Regions from separate parts of the Sporosarcina sp. Y838 genome, predicted to be linked through region 2. Evidence: riboswitches for the same ligand, from Rfam matches in the RefSeq annotation. Region 2 holds a riboswitch; each other region holds the start of a gene.
The links. A riboswitch is a leader RNA that binds a small molecule or an ion and turns the genes downstream of it on or off. The one in region 2 is predicted to bind S-adenosylmethionine.
Positions count from the first base shown of each region.

Region 1: it holds a riboswitch for S-adenosylmethionine, as region 2 does, so the genes downstream of both, mtnK (S-methyl-5-thioribose kinase) here and AC1TO4_RS13800 (methionine biosynthesis PLP-dependent protein) in region 2, are expected to answer to the same signal.
Region 3: it holds a riboswitch for S-adenosylmethionine, as region 2 does, so the genes downstream of both, AC1TO4_RS05630 (bifunctional homocysteine S-methyltransferase/methylenetetrahydrofolate reductase) here and AC1TO4_RS13800 (methionine biosynthesis PLP-dependent protein) in region 2, are expected to answer to the same signal.

Region 1 is NZ_JBXCJD010000002.1:151,989-156,835, forward strand. It holds gene AC1TO4_RS03505 (2,3-diketo-5-methylthiopentyl-1-phosphate enolase) at 1-1,022, opposite strand, end outside; gene mtnK (S-methyl-5-thioribose kinase) at 1,022-2,227, opposite strand; SAM riboswitch class I at 2,301-2,403, opposite strand; gene AC1TO4_RS03515 (glycerol-3-phosphate dehydrogenase/oxidase) at 2,618-4,288, shown strand; gene AC1TO4_RS03520 (YfcC family protein) at 4,625-4,847, opposite strand, start outside.
Region 2 is NZ_JBXCJD010000011.1:52,616-57,462, reverse strand. It holds gene AC1TO4_RS13820 (AI-2E family transporter) at 1-572, shown strand, start outside; gene AC1TO4_RS13815 (methylated-DNA--[protein]-cysteine S-methyltransferase) at 604-1,128, opposite strand; gene AC1TO4_RS13810 (ABC transporter ATP-binding protein) at 1,464-2,201, shown strand; gene AC1TO4_RS13805 (ABC transporter permease) at 2,198-2,953, shown strand; SAM riboswitch class I at 3,030-3,136, shown strand; gene AC1TO4_RS13800 (methionine biosynthesis PLP-dependent protein) at 3,214-4,335, shown strand; gene metC (cystathionine beta-lyase) at 4,332-4,847, shown strand, end outside.
Region 3 is NZ_JBXCJD010000003.1:179,967-184,813, forward strand. It holds gene metH (methionine synthase) at 1-1,019, opposite strand, end outside; gene AC1TO4_RS05630 (bifunctional homocysteine S-methyltransferase/methylenetetrahydrofolate reductase) at 1,012-2,859, opposite strand; SAM riboswitch class I at 2,932-3,039, opposite strand; gene phaC (class III poly(R)-hydroxyalkanoic acid synthase subunit PhaC) at 3,218-4,309, opposite strand; gene fabG (3-oxoacyl-[acyl-carrier-protein] reductase) at 4,392-4,847, opposite strand, start outside.

The sequences.
Region 1 (4,847 bases), on a different contig from region 2:
ACGACTAGATTATCTCCGAAATCCTTCAGCAATTGCGGCACCATGCCTGGGTGAATTCCAGCAGATGGTACTGCAAATGTTTTTTCGAAGCCATTGTCTTCTATTAGCGCGTCATTGATTGCCAACGCATCGAATTTCGAAATTGCGACATTGCCATAGGGACTTGGGAACAAGGACAGATCTCCGCCAATAAGTCGCGTTAATTTCCCTACCAATAACGAGTAAGAGAATCCGCCACCTGCTTGTCCTGCTAGAACGCCCGATAATGCCGAATGCGCAACAATTGGCAAACCGATATTGTTATTTTCACGCAGCGTTTGAAGTGCATCTAGCCCATACGCATGGACGTTGAATAATAACGCGTTCGCGCCGAGCGCTGCCGCCTGTTCTGCCTTGTCATGAAGCTCATTCGTCCGTCCCGACAAGTTCACTGCATACAATGCCCGATTTCCTGTTTTATCATAATGCCGATCGATAATGTCTTTTGCTGTTGTAATTCGCTTGTGAAACGGTGTTAATTCATTCTCAAAAAGAATTTCATCGTCTTTGATGAGATCGACGCCGCCTGCTAGCAGTTCTTCTAGTTGAGCGGAGAAAAAGGACAGATCCCTTCCCATGACTCCTTTGAAGATGGCTTTCAGTAATGGGCGATCCATCACATTCAACTGCTCTCGAATCCCTTTTGTACCGAATCGTGGTCCTGGAAATTGTGCAAGCAATTGTTTGCCAAAATCCAAATCGATTAATTCATAGCCTTCAAAAAAAGAAAGCTTGCCGTAGACAGTCGTGAAGATCGCGGGAAGATCTGCCGAATAGTTAGCGGATGGGTAAAAGATTTTCACCGTATCCTTCACTTCCCCTTTTTCCACAGAAACGACTTCACCTTTATGGTGCTTCAATTGCTGCTGTTCAAGATGCGGAATGTCTGTCCAAGACCCGATTGTGAGCCCAAGTGCATGTTGCTCCGCTATTTTTTCTTGCTCTGGATGTGTCGGAAATAGATAAGTGGCTGTAACTCCCATTAAAATTCCTCCTTGTGACTACTGTCGATGAACCAGCTCTCCAATTCTTCAAGAGAGCGTATTGTATTGCGGTTAAGTATCAAATACTTCCCGAGCTCCAACACTTTTTTCCTTCTGGCCATACGTTTTCCTTCATCTTCTTCATAATTTAAATCGTCAATTTGTGCAATGCCGATAGAGCGGCGGACCAATTCGCAGCCTGCATACCCTAGCATATCGGTAAAGTTCTCATCCATTACATGCGTCAGGAAGCCGTCGAGTTGTGTATAAGGCTCATTGGATTCTTCTCTCCAAACTTGGGCGAATGTATCGGCGTATGCATACCATGCTTCCCGCGCTTGTTCATAGCGCTTCGTTTGAAATTCAGGGTGTCCGATTCCATTTAACAACAAGCTTGCGATAAAATGCCCCATGTCAAATCCGAACGGCCCAAAACAAGCAAACTCGGTATCGAATACAACTGTTTTATCTTCTCCCATGAAAATGGCACCACTATGTAAATCGCTATGGATGAGCGCATCCGCTTTCGTCATGAACTTATGTTTTAATTTCGCCACTTCCAGCTTTAACTGGTGGTCTTGACTTAGAAATAATACATCATTTTTCAAGCCTTCTTCAAAGAAATTGCTGTCATGCATATTGTATGGACAATCGAAAGAGAGTTCTTCCGTCATTTCCCGCATTGCCGGATTTGTAAAAGAAGCATTCAACTCTTTCTTTAGTTTTGGATCCAGGTAGAAATCGGACGTATAAAAAGTGGTTTTCGCACTGAATACACCTATGTCTTTCGCAAATACGGTAGATTCCGTCCCATTATTCAAAGCCGTGCGCCCCATTTCCATCGGATGCATGTCTTCCATCACAACAATTGCCATGATTTCATCCAAAAGATGCACTTTCGGAACAGAACCGGGAATGATGTTATCGTATTCCTGTAATACTTTCGCTTCGAGAACGACCCGATCGATTGGGATAGGCATTGACTCTCCTACAATCCTCGCGTAAGGTACAGCCTGCTTGAGTATCAAGCTCTTCTGTTCTCCCGTTAATCGATAAACATGATTGATCTTCCCATCACTTACTTCCGTCACAACAACTTGTTCTTGTTCACTAAAGAAGCCACGCTTTTTAACATACTTCACAATTTCATCTAATTCTAAGAATGCATAGGTTGCCAGTTCCTGTTGACTACTTGATATATTCATGTTTTATCCTCCTTCTGCATCGTCTATGATGATAAAAAAACCCCTTCAGTTAAGAAGAGGTTTTTCACACAACTTCTTATCTTTCAGCATAAATGCTGTAAGAATTAGCACCGTGCTCAATTGAGTCGGTTGCCGGGCTTCATCGGGCTTTTCCCTCCGCCTGCTCCTGATAAGAGTATATTTATTATTTTTAATTACCATTAGATTCGCACAATGTTATATGAAATTATAGCATGCCTCTTACTAATTGTCTATGTAATTGAAACCCATCAAATAGTTAAAACACTGGCTACATATTACTATTTTCTAAACGTTTTGTAAATCAAGAGATTCAGTTATCTAAATTGTAGTATAATTAATGAACGAATAAAATATGTGGAGGCTTTAACTATAATGAGTGAACAACCTAATGAGTTACATAAAAATGAAGAACTCTCAACATTACAAGCGGAAGAATTTGATGTATTAATCATCGGGGGCGGCATTACGGGGGCTGGAATTGCCTTGGATGCTGCGAGTCGCGGCATGAAAACAGTGCTTGTGGAAATGCAGGATTTTGCTGCTGGGACGTCCAGTCGTTCTACAAAAATGATTCATGGCGGCTTGCGTTACCTGAAAAACCTTGAAGTGAAGATCGTTGCGGAAACAGGCAAGGAACGGGCGGTCGTCTATGAAAATGGACCCCATGTGACGAAGCCTGAGTGGTTGCTTTTGCCGATTTATAAGGACGGCTCCATGGGTAAATTCAGTACCTCCATCGGATTGCGCGTCTATGACTTCTTGGCGGGCGTGAAAAAAGAAGAACGAAAGAGTATGTTGACCAGAGAAAGAGCGTTGCATGCGGAGCCTAAACTCAGGGCTGAAGGGTTACTTGGGGCTGGTCGTTTCGTTGAATACCGATCGGATGATGCGAGACTGACGATTGAAGTGATGAAAGAAGCTGTCAGTCAAGGTGCTACTGTATTCAATTATACAAAGGTGACTGATTTTATTTACAATGATGGAAAAGTTACAGGCGTATCCGTGGTTGACCAATTAAATGGAAAAACTAGTGAAATACGGGCAAAAACAATAGTAAACGCCGCCGGTCCATGGGTGGATACATTGAGGGAGAAAGACAACTCCTTGGATTCAAGGGAAATTCGTTTGACGAAGGGCATTCATCTCGTTTTTGACCAAAGTGTATTTCCTTTGAATCAGATTGTTTACTTTGATACGCCAGATGGTCGGATGGTGTTGGCGATCCCACGGGATGGGAAAACGTACGTCGGGACGACAGACACTGATTACAAAGGGGATATGGTTCATCCCCGAATGACCGTAAGCGACCGCGATTATTTGATGGACGCAATCGCTCTCATCTTTCCGAAATTAACCATTGCGGCGAGTGATATTGAATCCAGCTGGGTTGGGCTACGGCCTTTGATCAATGAAAAAGGCAAAGGGGCATCCGAAGTTTCGAGAAAAGATGAAATTTGGGAGTCCGCTTCGGGGTTAATCACCATCGCTGGAGGAAAACTGACGGGCTATCGAAAAATGGCGGAGACGATTGTAGATGTCGTCGCATCAAAACTCAAAACAGATACAGGAGTATTATTTTCTCCGTCCAGCACGAAGAATATGCCCATTTCAGGCGGACACGTCGGAGGTTCCCGAAACTTTGAAACGTTCATGTATCGGAAAATCAAACAAGGCATAAAACTCGGATTGGATCAGGAAAGAGCTCAGTCCCTCGTGAAAAAGTATGGCTCAAATGTAGATATCCTTTTTGATTTATTACAGAAAAACGAGCAGGCAGCGCAAGATTCTGGGCTACCCGTCTACCTCTTTACGCAAGTCCTTTACTCGATCACAGATGAATTCGTCCGTACACCCGTCGACTTTTTCTGGCGACGTACGGGCGCATTACTGTTTGACATTCAATGGGTGAACGAGTGGAAAGTGTCCGTCATCGAAATGATGAGCAAAGAGCTTGGTTGGAGTGACGCGCAGAAAGCAGATTTCCGTGCTGATCTTGAAAAGCATTTGCATGATGCGACTGTTCCGGTTGACGGGGAATAGTGTAAATCGGATAGTTCGATATTCTTTATTCGGCTCCATAGTTCGTCACCTGCCTTCCTAAGAATATTCTACCGAAAAGAACAGGTGTTCGCATGGCAATGTCGCTTTAAAACAAAAAAAAGAAAGCCAATTCATCCCACGACTGAAGTCACGGGTGTTCTTGGCTTAATCATAAAATGGTACAATCCTCGAAAGTTAGAGTGAAAAATTCTAACTCTCGGGGATCGATACAACCTCTGCGTTTTTCTGTACAATTTTATTGTCTAAAGGTATGCGATTTACCTATTCAGTTCTTCAACTTAACAACAGAACTACAATACCCCTACATACCAAAACCTAAGCCGGCCACACAAACAAATGAACAATCGTTACCATAATCGCACACGTAACGAACAGCAAGATGACTAGTGGAATCATAAATCTTGCCCATTTCAGCCAGGAGATTCCTGCAAGTGCCAACCCGGCCATCAATCCGCCGTTGGTAGGGTAGAAGGCATTCGTAAATCCATCGCCGAATTGGAAGGCAAGGACAGCAGTTTGTCTGCTGATTCCAACTAAG
Region 2 (4,847 bases):
TGCTTGCTTTAATTTTGAGTTTGTTTTTCCTATTGGAAAAACCACGCTTAATAGAATTCACCAGCAAATTTAAAGACAGCAAAATAGCTCCTTTTTATTATGAAATTGAATTCTTCGGAAAAAAGTTTGCACGCACATTCGGTAAAGTAATTGAAGCTCAATTCATTATCGCAATTGTTAATACGCTTTTAACGGTAATTATATTAATTGTACTTGGATTCCCACAAATAGTTGGTTTGACAATAATGGTTTTCTTCTTAGGCCTTATACCGGTAGCAGGCGTAATCATTTCACTGGTGCCTTTAACTTTAATTGCCTTTACTATCGGGGGAATACTTAAAGTTGTTTATGTCCTTATCGCGATTATGATTATTCATGGAATTGAAGCGTATATATTAAATCCAAAACTGATGTCCTCCAAAACCGACTTACCTGTTTTTTACACGTTCGTTGTACTTATTTTTTCTCAACACTTCTTCGGTGTCTGGGGTCTGATTATCGGTATACCAGTGTTTGTATTCCTGCTTGACGTACTCGATGTAACGAATAAAGAAACGGTGATAAAGAGATAATACAATCTCTTTATCATTCGTCTTTCTTCCACTACCATTGCAAATGATTTTCCAGTCGAAGTAATTGCTCTTTCATCTCTAAACCAGCACGGAAACCGCCCAATTTCCCATTTTTAGCAATGACACGATGACAAGGTACGGTCATTAATACCGGATTTGCGCCAATCGCAGTTCCGACTGCACGGACCGAACTTGGCTTTTGTATACGTTCAGCAATATCTGAATATGACACAGTCTGGCCGTATGGGATTTCTTGTAATGCACTCCAGACTGATAATTGAAAAGGCGTACCGTGAAGATCCATCGGCAATGAAAATTCTTTTCGCCGCCCCTCCAAATAATCAATCAGTTCAACTGCATACGGCTGCAAAACGTCGGCGTCTTCAATCAGAATATGGCCTGAAATCCGTTTCTTCACCCATACAGCTAATTCCGCGGATGATGCATTTAAAGAACCCACATAACAAAGCCCTTTTGTTGTCGCTGCGATATACATATTCCATTGTGCGTGACTCAGAAATGCCCAATACACTGCAGTTTCAGTCTTGTTCTCCATCATTGCACCTCCATACGATTAAACCAACCGAGTATCTCATATTGGAAAAAAACGGGGTCCAAACTCAAAACGTTTGGACCCCTCTCTTTTTAAAAAAAGTCGTCTTGTTCAATACATATACGTTTTAAACTAGCATTAAGTTTCATTGGTTAAAAGTCTACTTTACACTTCAAGGAATAGTAGAAGCCACAATATAGTCGTCACTATAGCACAAAACGCTATATTAATAGTACTAAACATTTATTGAATTATAAGAGCTTGAATCAATGTTCCTTGCATGAATACAACCCTTAGATTAGAATTATTATTAATAAGAAAGTCTAGGAGCGATTAACATGTCCAATTTATATGAACCTGCATTACATTTTAATAACGTTGACTATTCCATTGGGGATATACATATTTTAAAAAACGTGACGGGCTCCTTTCCAAAAGGTAAAATTACGACACTCGTCGGTCCTTCGGGAGCGGGAAAAACAACGTTGCTCAAATTGTGTAATGGATTGATATCCCCCACTTCCGGGGAAATATATATTCATGACAAATCCATTTCTGCCTATGAACCTGTTGAACTACGGCGTCATGTGGGGATTGCCCTTCAGAGTGCACCGATGATAAAGGGTACTATTTATCACAACTTAGCACTGCCCCTAGAACTTCAAGGTAAAAAATTGCCAGAACAAGATGCTGTTGAAATTCTAGATGATGTCGGCCTCGACAAACTATTTCTGCACCGAAAAATCGATGAATTATCAGGCGGACAGCGTCAAAAAGTATCAATTGCCCGTACATTGATCAATAAATCAGAAATCCTGTTGCTCGATGAAATCACATCTTCTTTAGACCAATCGTCGTTAACTGAAATCGAGGGATTAATCGCCAAAATCAATCGAAAATATGGTACAACAATCATCTGGATTACACATAATCTGGAACAAGCCTTATCAATTGGCGATTACACATGGGTTGTTATGGAAGGACAAATCATCGAAACCTGTGAAAGTAACTTATTAAAATCATCGACGAATAAATTAGTGAAGCAGTTTGTAGAAGGAGGGGTATCCTCCGTATGACTTATTTAACATTAGCCATCACCCTTATATTCGTTATCATTCCCCTTGTATTATCAAAGACGCTCCGTTTAGGATTAGAAAAGGACACGATCATTGCAACAATCCGGTCGATTATACAGCTTCTCGCAGTCGGATATATTCTTAAATTTGTCTTCGACTCAGAAAATATTTTGTATATCGTGTTAATGGTTACATTGATGATTGTAGCTGCGACACAAAATGCCAGAAAGAAAGGGACAGCCATCAAGGGAATTACATGGAAAATTGCAGTCACCTTGATTTTCGTTGAAGTGCTGACCCAAAGTATTTTACTAGGCTTCCAGATTGTACCCGCAACTGCGCAATATATCATTTCAATCAGCGGCATGATTATCGGTAATTCGATGGTATTGTCAATCCTTTTCCTTAACCGATTTACGGCAGAGGTTGAAACGCATCGCGACGAAACGGAACTTATCCTGTCACTTGGGGGAACGCCAAAACAAGCCATTCATAGACAACTGATCAATTCAATCAAAGCCAGTATGATTCCGACAATCGAGAGTCAGAAAACGATGGGATTGGTTCAACTGCCTGGTATGATGAGTGGTCAAATCATCGCGGGAGCCGACCCAATTCAAGCTGTTCAGTTTCAATTGCTGATCATCTTTCTCTTATTAACGACCGCAGCAGTAACCAGTGTCTTACTCGGATTTCTATCTTATCCTAGTTTGTTCAATCAACGAATGCAGCTGCTTCGGGAAAAGCATTAGGAATCTGGTTCTTGTTTTATTATTCAAGCCATGGTAGAGTTATCTAAATTGTATATTCAAACAACTTCATATTTTATTCTTATCACGAGAGACAGAGGGATTGGCCCTAAGACGTCTCAGCAACCAACCTGTATAGGTACGGTGCTAATTCCAATAGGTATCTATTTACCTAGAAGATAAGGAGATTGACTTCGACATTTCGAGGACCCTCTCCTTATAGAGGGTCCTCTTTTTGATTCTAAAAGAAGAGAGTGAATCCAATGACAAGACGAAGTTTGGGAACAATACTAGTACAACTTGGTAATAACAGTGATCCGAAAACTGGTTCAGTGAACCCACCAATCTATTTATCGACCGCCTATAAACACGAAGGCTTAGGCCAGTCAACTGGCTATGACTACACGCGGACGAAAAATCCGACCCGTTCCATTTTGGAAGAAGGCATTGCAGATTTAGAGAGCGGTGACGCTGGTTTTGCATGTAGTTCAGGGATGGCTGCGATTCAGCTTGTTTTATCACTTTTCCGTCCCGGGGATGAATTGATTGTTCCAGAAGATATTTACGGGGGTACCTATCGTCTACTAAAGCAGTATTCCGATGTCTATTCAATCGGAACAACATATACGGATTTTACTGATGTCCATGAAGCTGAGAAATTGATAACTGCGAAGACAAAAGCCCTATTTATCGAAACACCGACAAATCCACTTATGCAGGAGTTTGATATACGTCAATACGCGAAACTCGCCCGAAAGCATAATTTATTACTGATTGTCGATAACACATTTTTAACGCCTTATTTCCAAAGACCGATTGAGCTAGGCGCAGACATTGTTATACACAGCGCAACGAAATACATCGGAGGACATAACGATGTCCTTTCCGGTCTTGTAGTTGCAAAAGGCGCGGAGCTCTGTGATGTATTGGCAACCAATCATAATGCTATCGGTGCAGTTCTGTCACCTTCCGATTCATGGTTAATCATTAGGGGACTAAAAACACTGCACTTACGAATGAAGCAACATGATGCAAATGCAAAGATAATCGCAAATTACTTGAAGAGCGAACCACATGTTGCGGACGTTCTCTATCCTGGGAAAGGCGGTATGCTTTCATTCCGCTTGCAAAATAGTGAATGGGTTGGACCTTTTTTAGCAAATTTAAAACTTATTACATTTGCTGAAAGTCTCGGAGGCGTGGAGAGTTTTATTACTTACCCAGCAACACAGACACATGCGGACATACCACGTGAAGAACGGATACGACGGGGCGTTGACGATAGTCTTTTACGTTTCTCAGTCGGAGTGGAAGAGGTAGAAGATTTGATTGCCGATTTAAAGCAAGTGTTTTCAACATTAAAAAGCGAGGTGCTTCAACAATGAGTCTCAATAATGAACGATTACAAACGACACTTATACACGCATCGACACGTGGAGATTCCGAACGGAAAACGGGTGCAGTGAATGTACCTATTTACTTATCTTCAACATTTCATCAAGAAAGCTTTGACGAATTTGGTCCCTATGATTACAGCCGTTCTGGTAATCCAACGAGAGATGCATTGGAAAAAACAATAGCCTCATTGGAAGGCGGTGAACGCGGATTAGCATTTGCTTCTGGGATGGCTGCCATCTCCTCCGCTTTCATGCTCCTTTCTTCAGGTGACCATATCGTTGTTACTGAAGATGTCTATGGCGGTACATTCCGATTTGTAACCCAAGTCCTACCAAAGTTCGGTATCGACCATACATTTGTTAATCTGGCTAATTTAGAAGAAACGACTAGTGCAATCCGGCCGAATACAAAAGTAATATATGTAGAAACGCCTTCCAATCCTCGATTGGGTATTACAGATATTGCAGCCATTGTCGAACTTGCAAAAGCGAATGACTGT
Region 3 (4,847 bases), on a different contig from region 2:
CCGATTAATAAAGGACGCATCGATTCATCATATTGTAGCGGCTCAATTCCAGCTATAACGTGACCATGACTTTCAACCACCGGTTTACGTGGAGCCAAATCTTTTACAGCTTCTCGCAAAGCTTTAATGTGAGCTGGAGTCGTTCCACAACATCCGCCTACCAAGTTTAACCAACCCTTTTCTGCAAAGCCTCTTAGCTTTTGAGAAAGTGATTCTGGTGACTCATGGTAATGTCCTTCTTCATCGGGTAATCCTGCATTGGGATAACAACTGACATAGCCGTCAGATATCTCTGATAGTGAACGGATATGATCTCGCATGAATTCAGGACCCGTTGCACAGTTTAAGCCTACAGAAAGTGGTTTCACATGCTCAATGGAAATATAGAAAGCTTCTATGCTTTGTCCGGCTAGCGTCGTACCCATTGGTTCAATTGTCCCTGAAATCATGATGGGAAGTTCTATTCCAGTCACTTCAAACGCCTCTTTAATACCAAGTGTAGCAGCCTTTACGTTCAGCATATCTTGACTTGTTTCTAGCAATATCAAGTCACTTCCACCGTCAATCAATGCCTTCGCTTGGATATAAAAGTCATGTTTCAGCTCATCAAATGTAATGCCACCTGTTACAGAAAGTGTTTTTGTCGTCGGCCCAATTGCTCCTGCTACAAATCGAGGCCATTCATTTGTCGAGAATTCTGCAGTACATTTTTTTGCAAATTGGGCTGCACGATAGTTAATCTCATGCGCTTGGTCTCCTAAATTATAATCATTCAATACAACTGGCGTGCCACCAAACGTATTCGTAGAAATAATATCAGCACCTGCTTCTAAATATCCACGGTGTATGTTTTCAATAACTTCTGGATTTACGATATTTAAATATTCATTACATCCATCATATTCTTCCCCGCCGAATTCTTCCGGAGAAAGGTCCGCATTTTGAATCATCGTTCCCATTGCACCATCAATAATTAATATCCTTTTTTGAAGTTCTTTCTCAAGTAAACTCTTAGACATAACTGTGATCTCTCTCTTTCTGTGCATCTATTTCTTTAATATAATGAATCAATTCAAGTGACGTATCATATCTGAGGAAAGGCGTGATAATGTAAATTCCATTAAATAATTCTGCCGCTGTATCTATGAGTTCCTTCGCTATTTGAATACCTTCTGCAGTCGCTCTGTTTTTGTCATCTCCACACGCACGCATTCTTTCAAGTGCATCTTCTGAGAGCTTAATTCCAGGTACCTCGTTATGCAGAAATTCCGAACTTCTGATGCTAGTGAGTGGCATAATACCGATGAAAATGGGTGTAGGTAAATGCTTTGTCTGCTCGTAAATTTCTATGATTTTTTCTTTTGTAAATACAGGTTGTGAGATAAAATAATCTGCGCCTGATTCAATCTTCTTCTCCAAGCGTTTTACTGCGCGATCCAGTACACGGACATTCGGATTAAACGCTGCAGCAACAGAGAAATTCGCTTTCTTGCGAAGAGGTTTACCTGAGAATGAAATGCCCTCATTCAACTGTTTAATCAATTGAATGAATTCCATACTAGACACATCATATACACTTGAAGCTCCTGGGAAATCGCCTATTTTCGTAGGATCACCGGTAATCGCCAATACTTCATGCAATCCAAGTGCGTCTAGTCCCATTAAGTGAGATTGGAGCCCGATTAGATTGCGGTCCCGACATGTAATATGAACAAGTGGGCTAATTTGATGCTCCAGTTTCAACATCGATCCCATCGCCAAATTGCTAATGCGCGGGGAGGCTAATGAATTATCTGCCATTGTGAGAGAGTCTATGCCTGCCGCGTTTAACGCCTTAGCACCTTCAATGAATCCAGTAATATCTAAATGACGTGGTGTATCCAACTCTACAATTATTGTTCTTTCTGTCTTCACTTTTACATGAAGCGGCTTTGTTTTTTGCGGTTCTGCCTCTCGAATTACAATCGGCTTTCTTGGAGTCACTATTTTTTCCGAGATGGGTGCTAGATTTCCAATGTATTTTTTCGCAGCCTCAATGTGCTTTGTCGTCGTTCCACAGCATCCACCAATTAAGCGCACGCCCTCTTCCCGGAGACGCAATGCAGCTCTCCCGAAATAATCAGCTTCTGATTCGTAGACAATCCGTCCATCCTCAACATCCATTAAACTTGCGTTTGGAGAAGCGGAAAGAAATGCTTTTTCAGGAAGTGTTACTTGTTCGAAAGCTTGAATCGTATGATGTGGTCCCAGTCGGCAATTGACTCCTACTATGTCCGCACCCAGTGCTTCAAGCTGATCAAACGCTTCGTTAAGCAGCATTCCATTTTGCAAAATGCCTGGATCATGCATTGATACTTGGGCAATAATTGGCGTATTTGTTAGTTTGCGTAAATGCTTTACAGTAGCAACAAGTTCTTCAAAATCATAATAGGTTTCTAGGAGTAACCCGTCCGGATCCCCTGCCAATAAGTGATTGGCTTGCTGATCAATCATTTTTATTATTTCTTCAACCGTCGCATCACTTTTACGAATCCCACGGATACCACCTATCGTACCAAGTACAAACTGTCCGCCTGGTGCAGCAGCTCTTTTTGCAATTTGAATTGCTGCTTCATTAATTTCTTTTACTTGATTTTCTAAACCATAACGCTCCAGCTTAAGAAGATTGGCTCCGTATGTGTTGGTCTGAATAATATCTGACCCAGCCGTAATATAATCTAAGTGAATTTTCTCCACAATCTCCGGTTTCTGTAGATTCAGCTCTTCGTTACAGTACTCAATCCCATATGAATAGAGCAGCGTCCCCATAGCCCCATCCGCAATTAATATCTTTGTCTGTAGTTCTTCCAGTAAGCCCATTCCACCCAATCCCCCTTTAATACAAAAAAAGCCTTCCATGAAAAGAAGACTTAACGATTTAAAATTCGTTCTTCTTCATCTCTCAGGACATTTCTCTCCTGCTGGAATTAGCACCTGACCATATTATGGCTGGTTGCTGAAGCGTCATTGGGCCAGTCCCTCGACTTCTCTCGATAAGAATTTAATATTCAGTTTTACTAACTATGATTATCCTATCGTTATAACTCGTATCAGTCAAGGACTTTTTCGTAAAATGCGAATATTCTTTTCCTTATTATTTTTATTTTTCTGATTTCAAAAAAATAAAAGCTGCTAACACAATTATATAATCATGTTAGCAGCTTTCACTCGTATTATATTATTGTATAGAGTGTTTTGTTAACCATTCTTCAATCAACGGAAACGTATTGTTAATGGCTCTTCTACCAGCAACAACTGAGACATGACCTGTATCCGTCAGATGGAAAGTCTTATCTCTACTTGAGATTTTAGCGTTTAATGGTTCTACTTGGTTAGGAGAAGCGATGACATCATGCTTTCCGGCAATATTTAATACATTTGCCGTAATCTTGCTTAACTCCACTTTCTGTCCTCTAATATAGAGTTCATCATTAATTAATTTATTCTCTTGATAAAACTCACCAATCCATTGCCTATAGGCTTCACCTGGAAACGGAATTCCGTCATTCAGCCATTTCTGCATCAACTTCCAATTGTTAACGAATTCCTCATTATCCGCGCGATCCGCCAGACTGATATAAGGACCATAAAAATTGGCTATCGGATTTAACAGCTTGTTGCCAAAATCAATCATATCATGAGGAATCAAACCAAGTGTGTCAACTAGTTTATTCAAGTTAAAATGACGTTTGTCTAACCAGCTCGTATATAAACCTGCATCCGAAAAATCAAAAGGGCTCGTCATGAAGATTAAATTACGAATTGGCAGTGTAGGATGGAGTGCCGTAAAAATAGAAGTCATCGTCCCACCCATACAATAACCGAGCAAACTGATTTCCTTGGCATCCGACGTTTTCAATACTTTCTTAACAGCGCGCGGAATATAATCTAAGATATAATCATCTAATTTCATATATCGATCTTCATAACCCGCAGTACCCCAATCCAGTAAATAAACATCGTGGCCTTTGTTTGTAAGATGTTCGATTAGACTATTGCCAGGCGTTAAATCCAATATATAAGGTTTATTGATCAATGCATAAACCATTAAAATAGGAACGCTATTTGTTTTCTTGACTGTTGATTGATAGCGATATAGTTTCGCTTTATTCTTTGTCCAGATAACTTCTTTAGGTGTTTGACCGACTTTTGGTTCCGGCTCATTTGTCAATACCGACGTCATCCGTTGAATTCGTTCAAAACCTACCTTCAAATCATCAGGCATTGTATCCATCCATTTGTCAGCATCTTTTATACTAGAATAACCCATTTTTTTCCTCCTATCAAAATTCAATCATTTATAAGGGCTTCCTTGCAGAAGACCCTTTCCATAAGTAAAAAATGGTAGGTTATTACATGTATAATCCGCCATTCACATTGATTGTTTGCCCCGTAATATACTTAGCTTGTGTAAGGAACAATACAGCTTCTGCAATCTCTTCCGTTTGGCCCAAACGTTGCATTGGAATTTTTGCAATAATACCCTCTTTTACATTTTCAGGCATTTCTCCAACCATTTCCGTTTCGATAAATCCAGGACAAACAGCATTGACAGTAATTCCACTTCTAGCTGTTTCTAATGCCAGTGATTTCGTTAAACCAATCAATCCCGCTTTTGATGCCGCATAGTTTGATTGACCGAATCCGCCAGCCTGTCCGATGATTGAGCTTATGTTAATGATTCGTCCAGACTTTTGCTCCAGCATATGATTAATTACTTCCGATGTTGTATAGAAAACACTGTTTAGATTGACATTGATTACCTCATTCCATTCCTCATTAGAAAGTTTACGGAATGTACGGTCTCT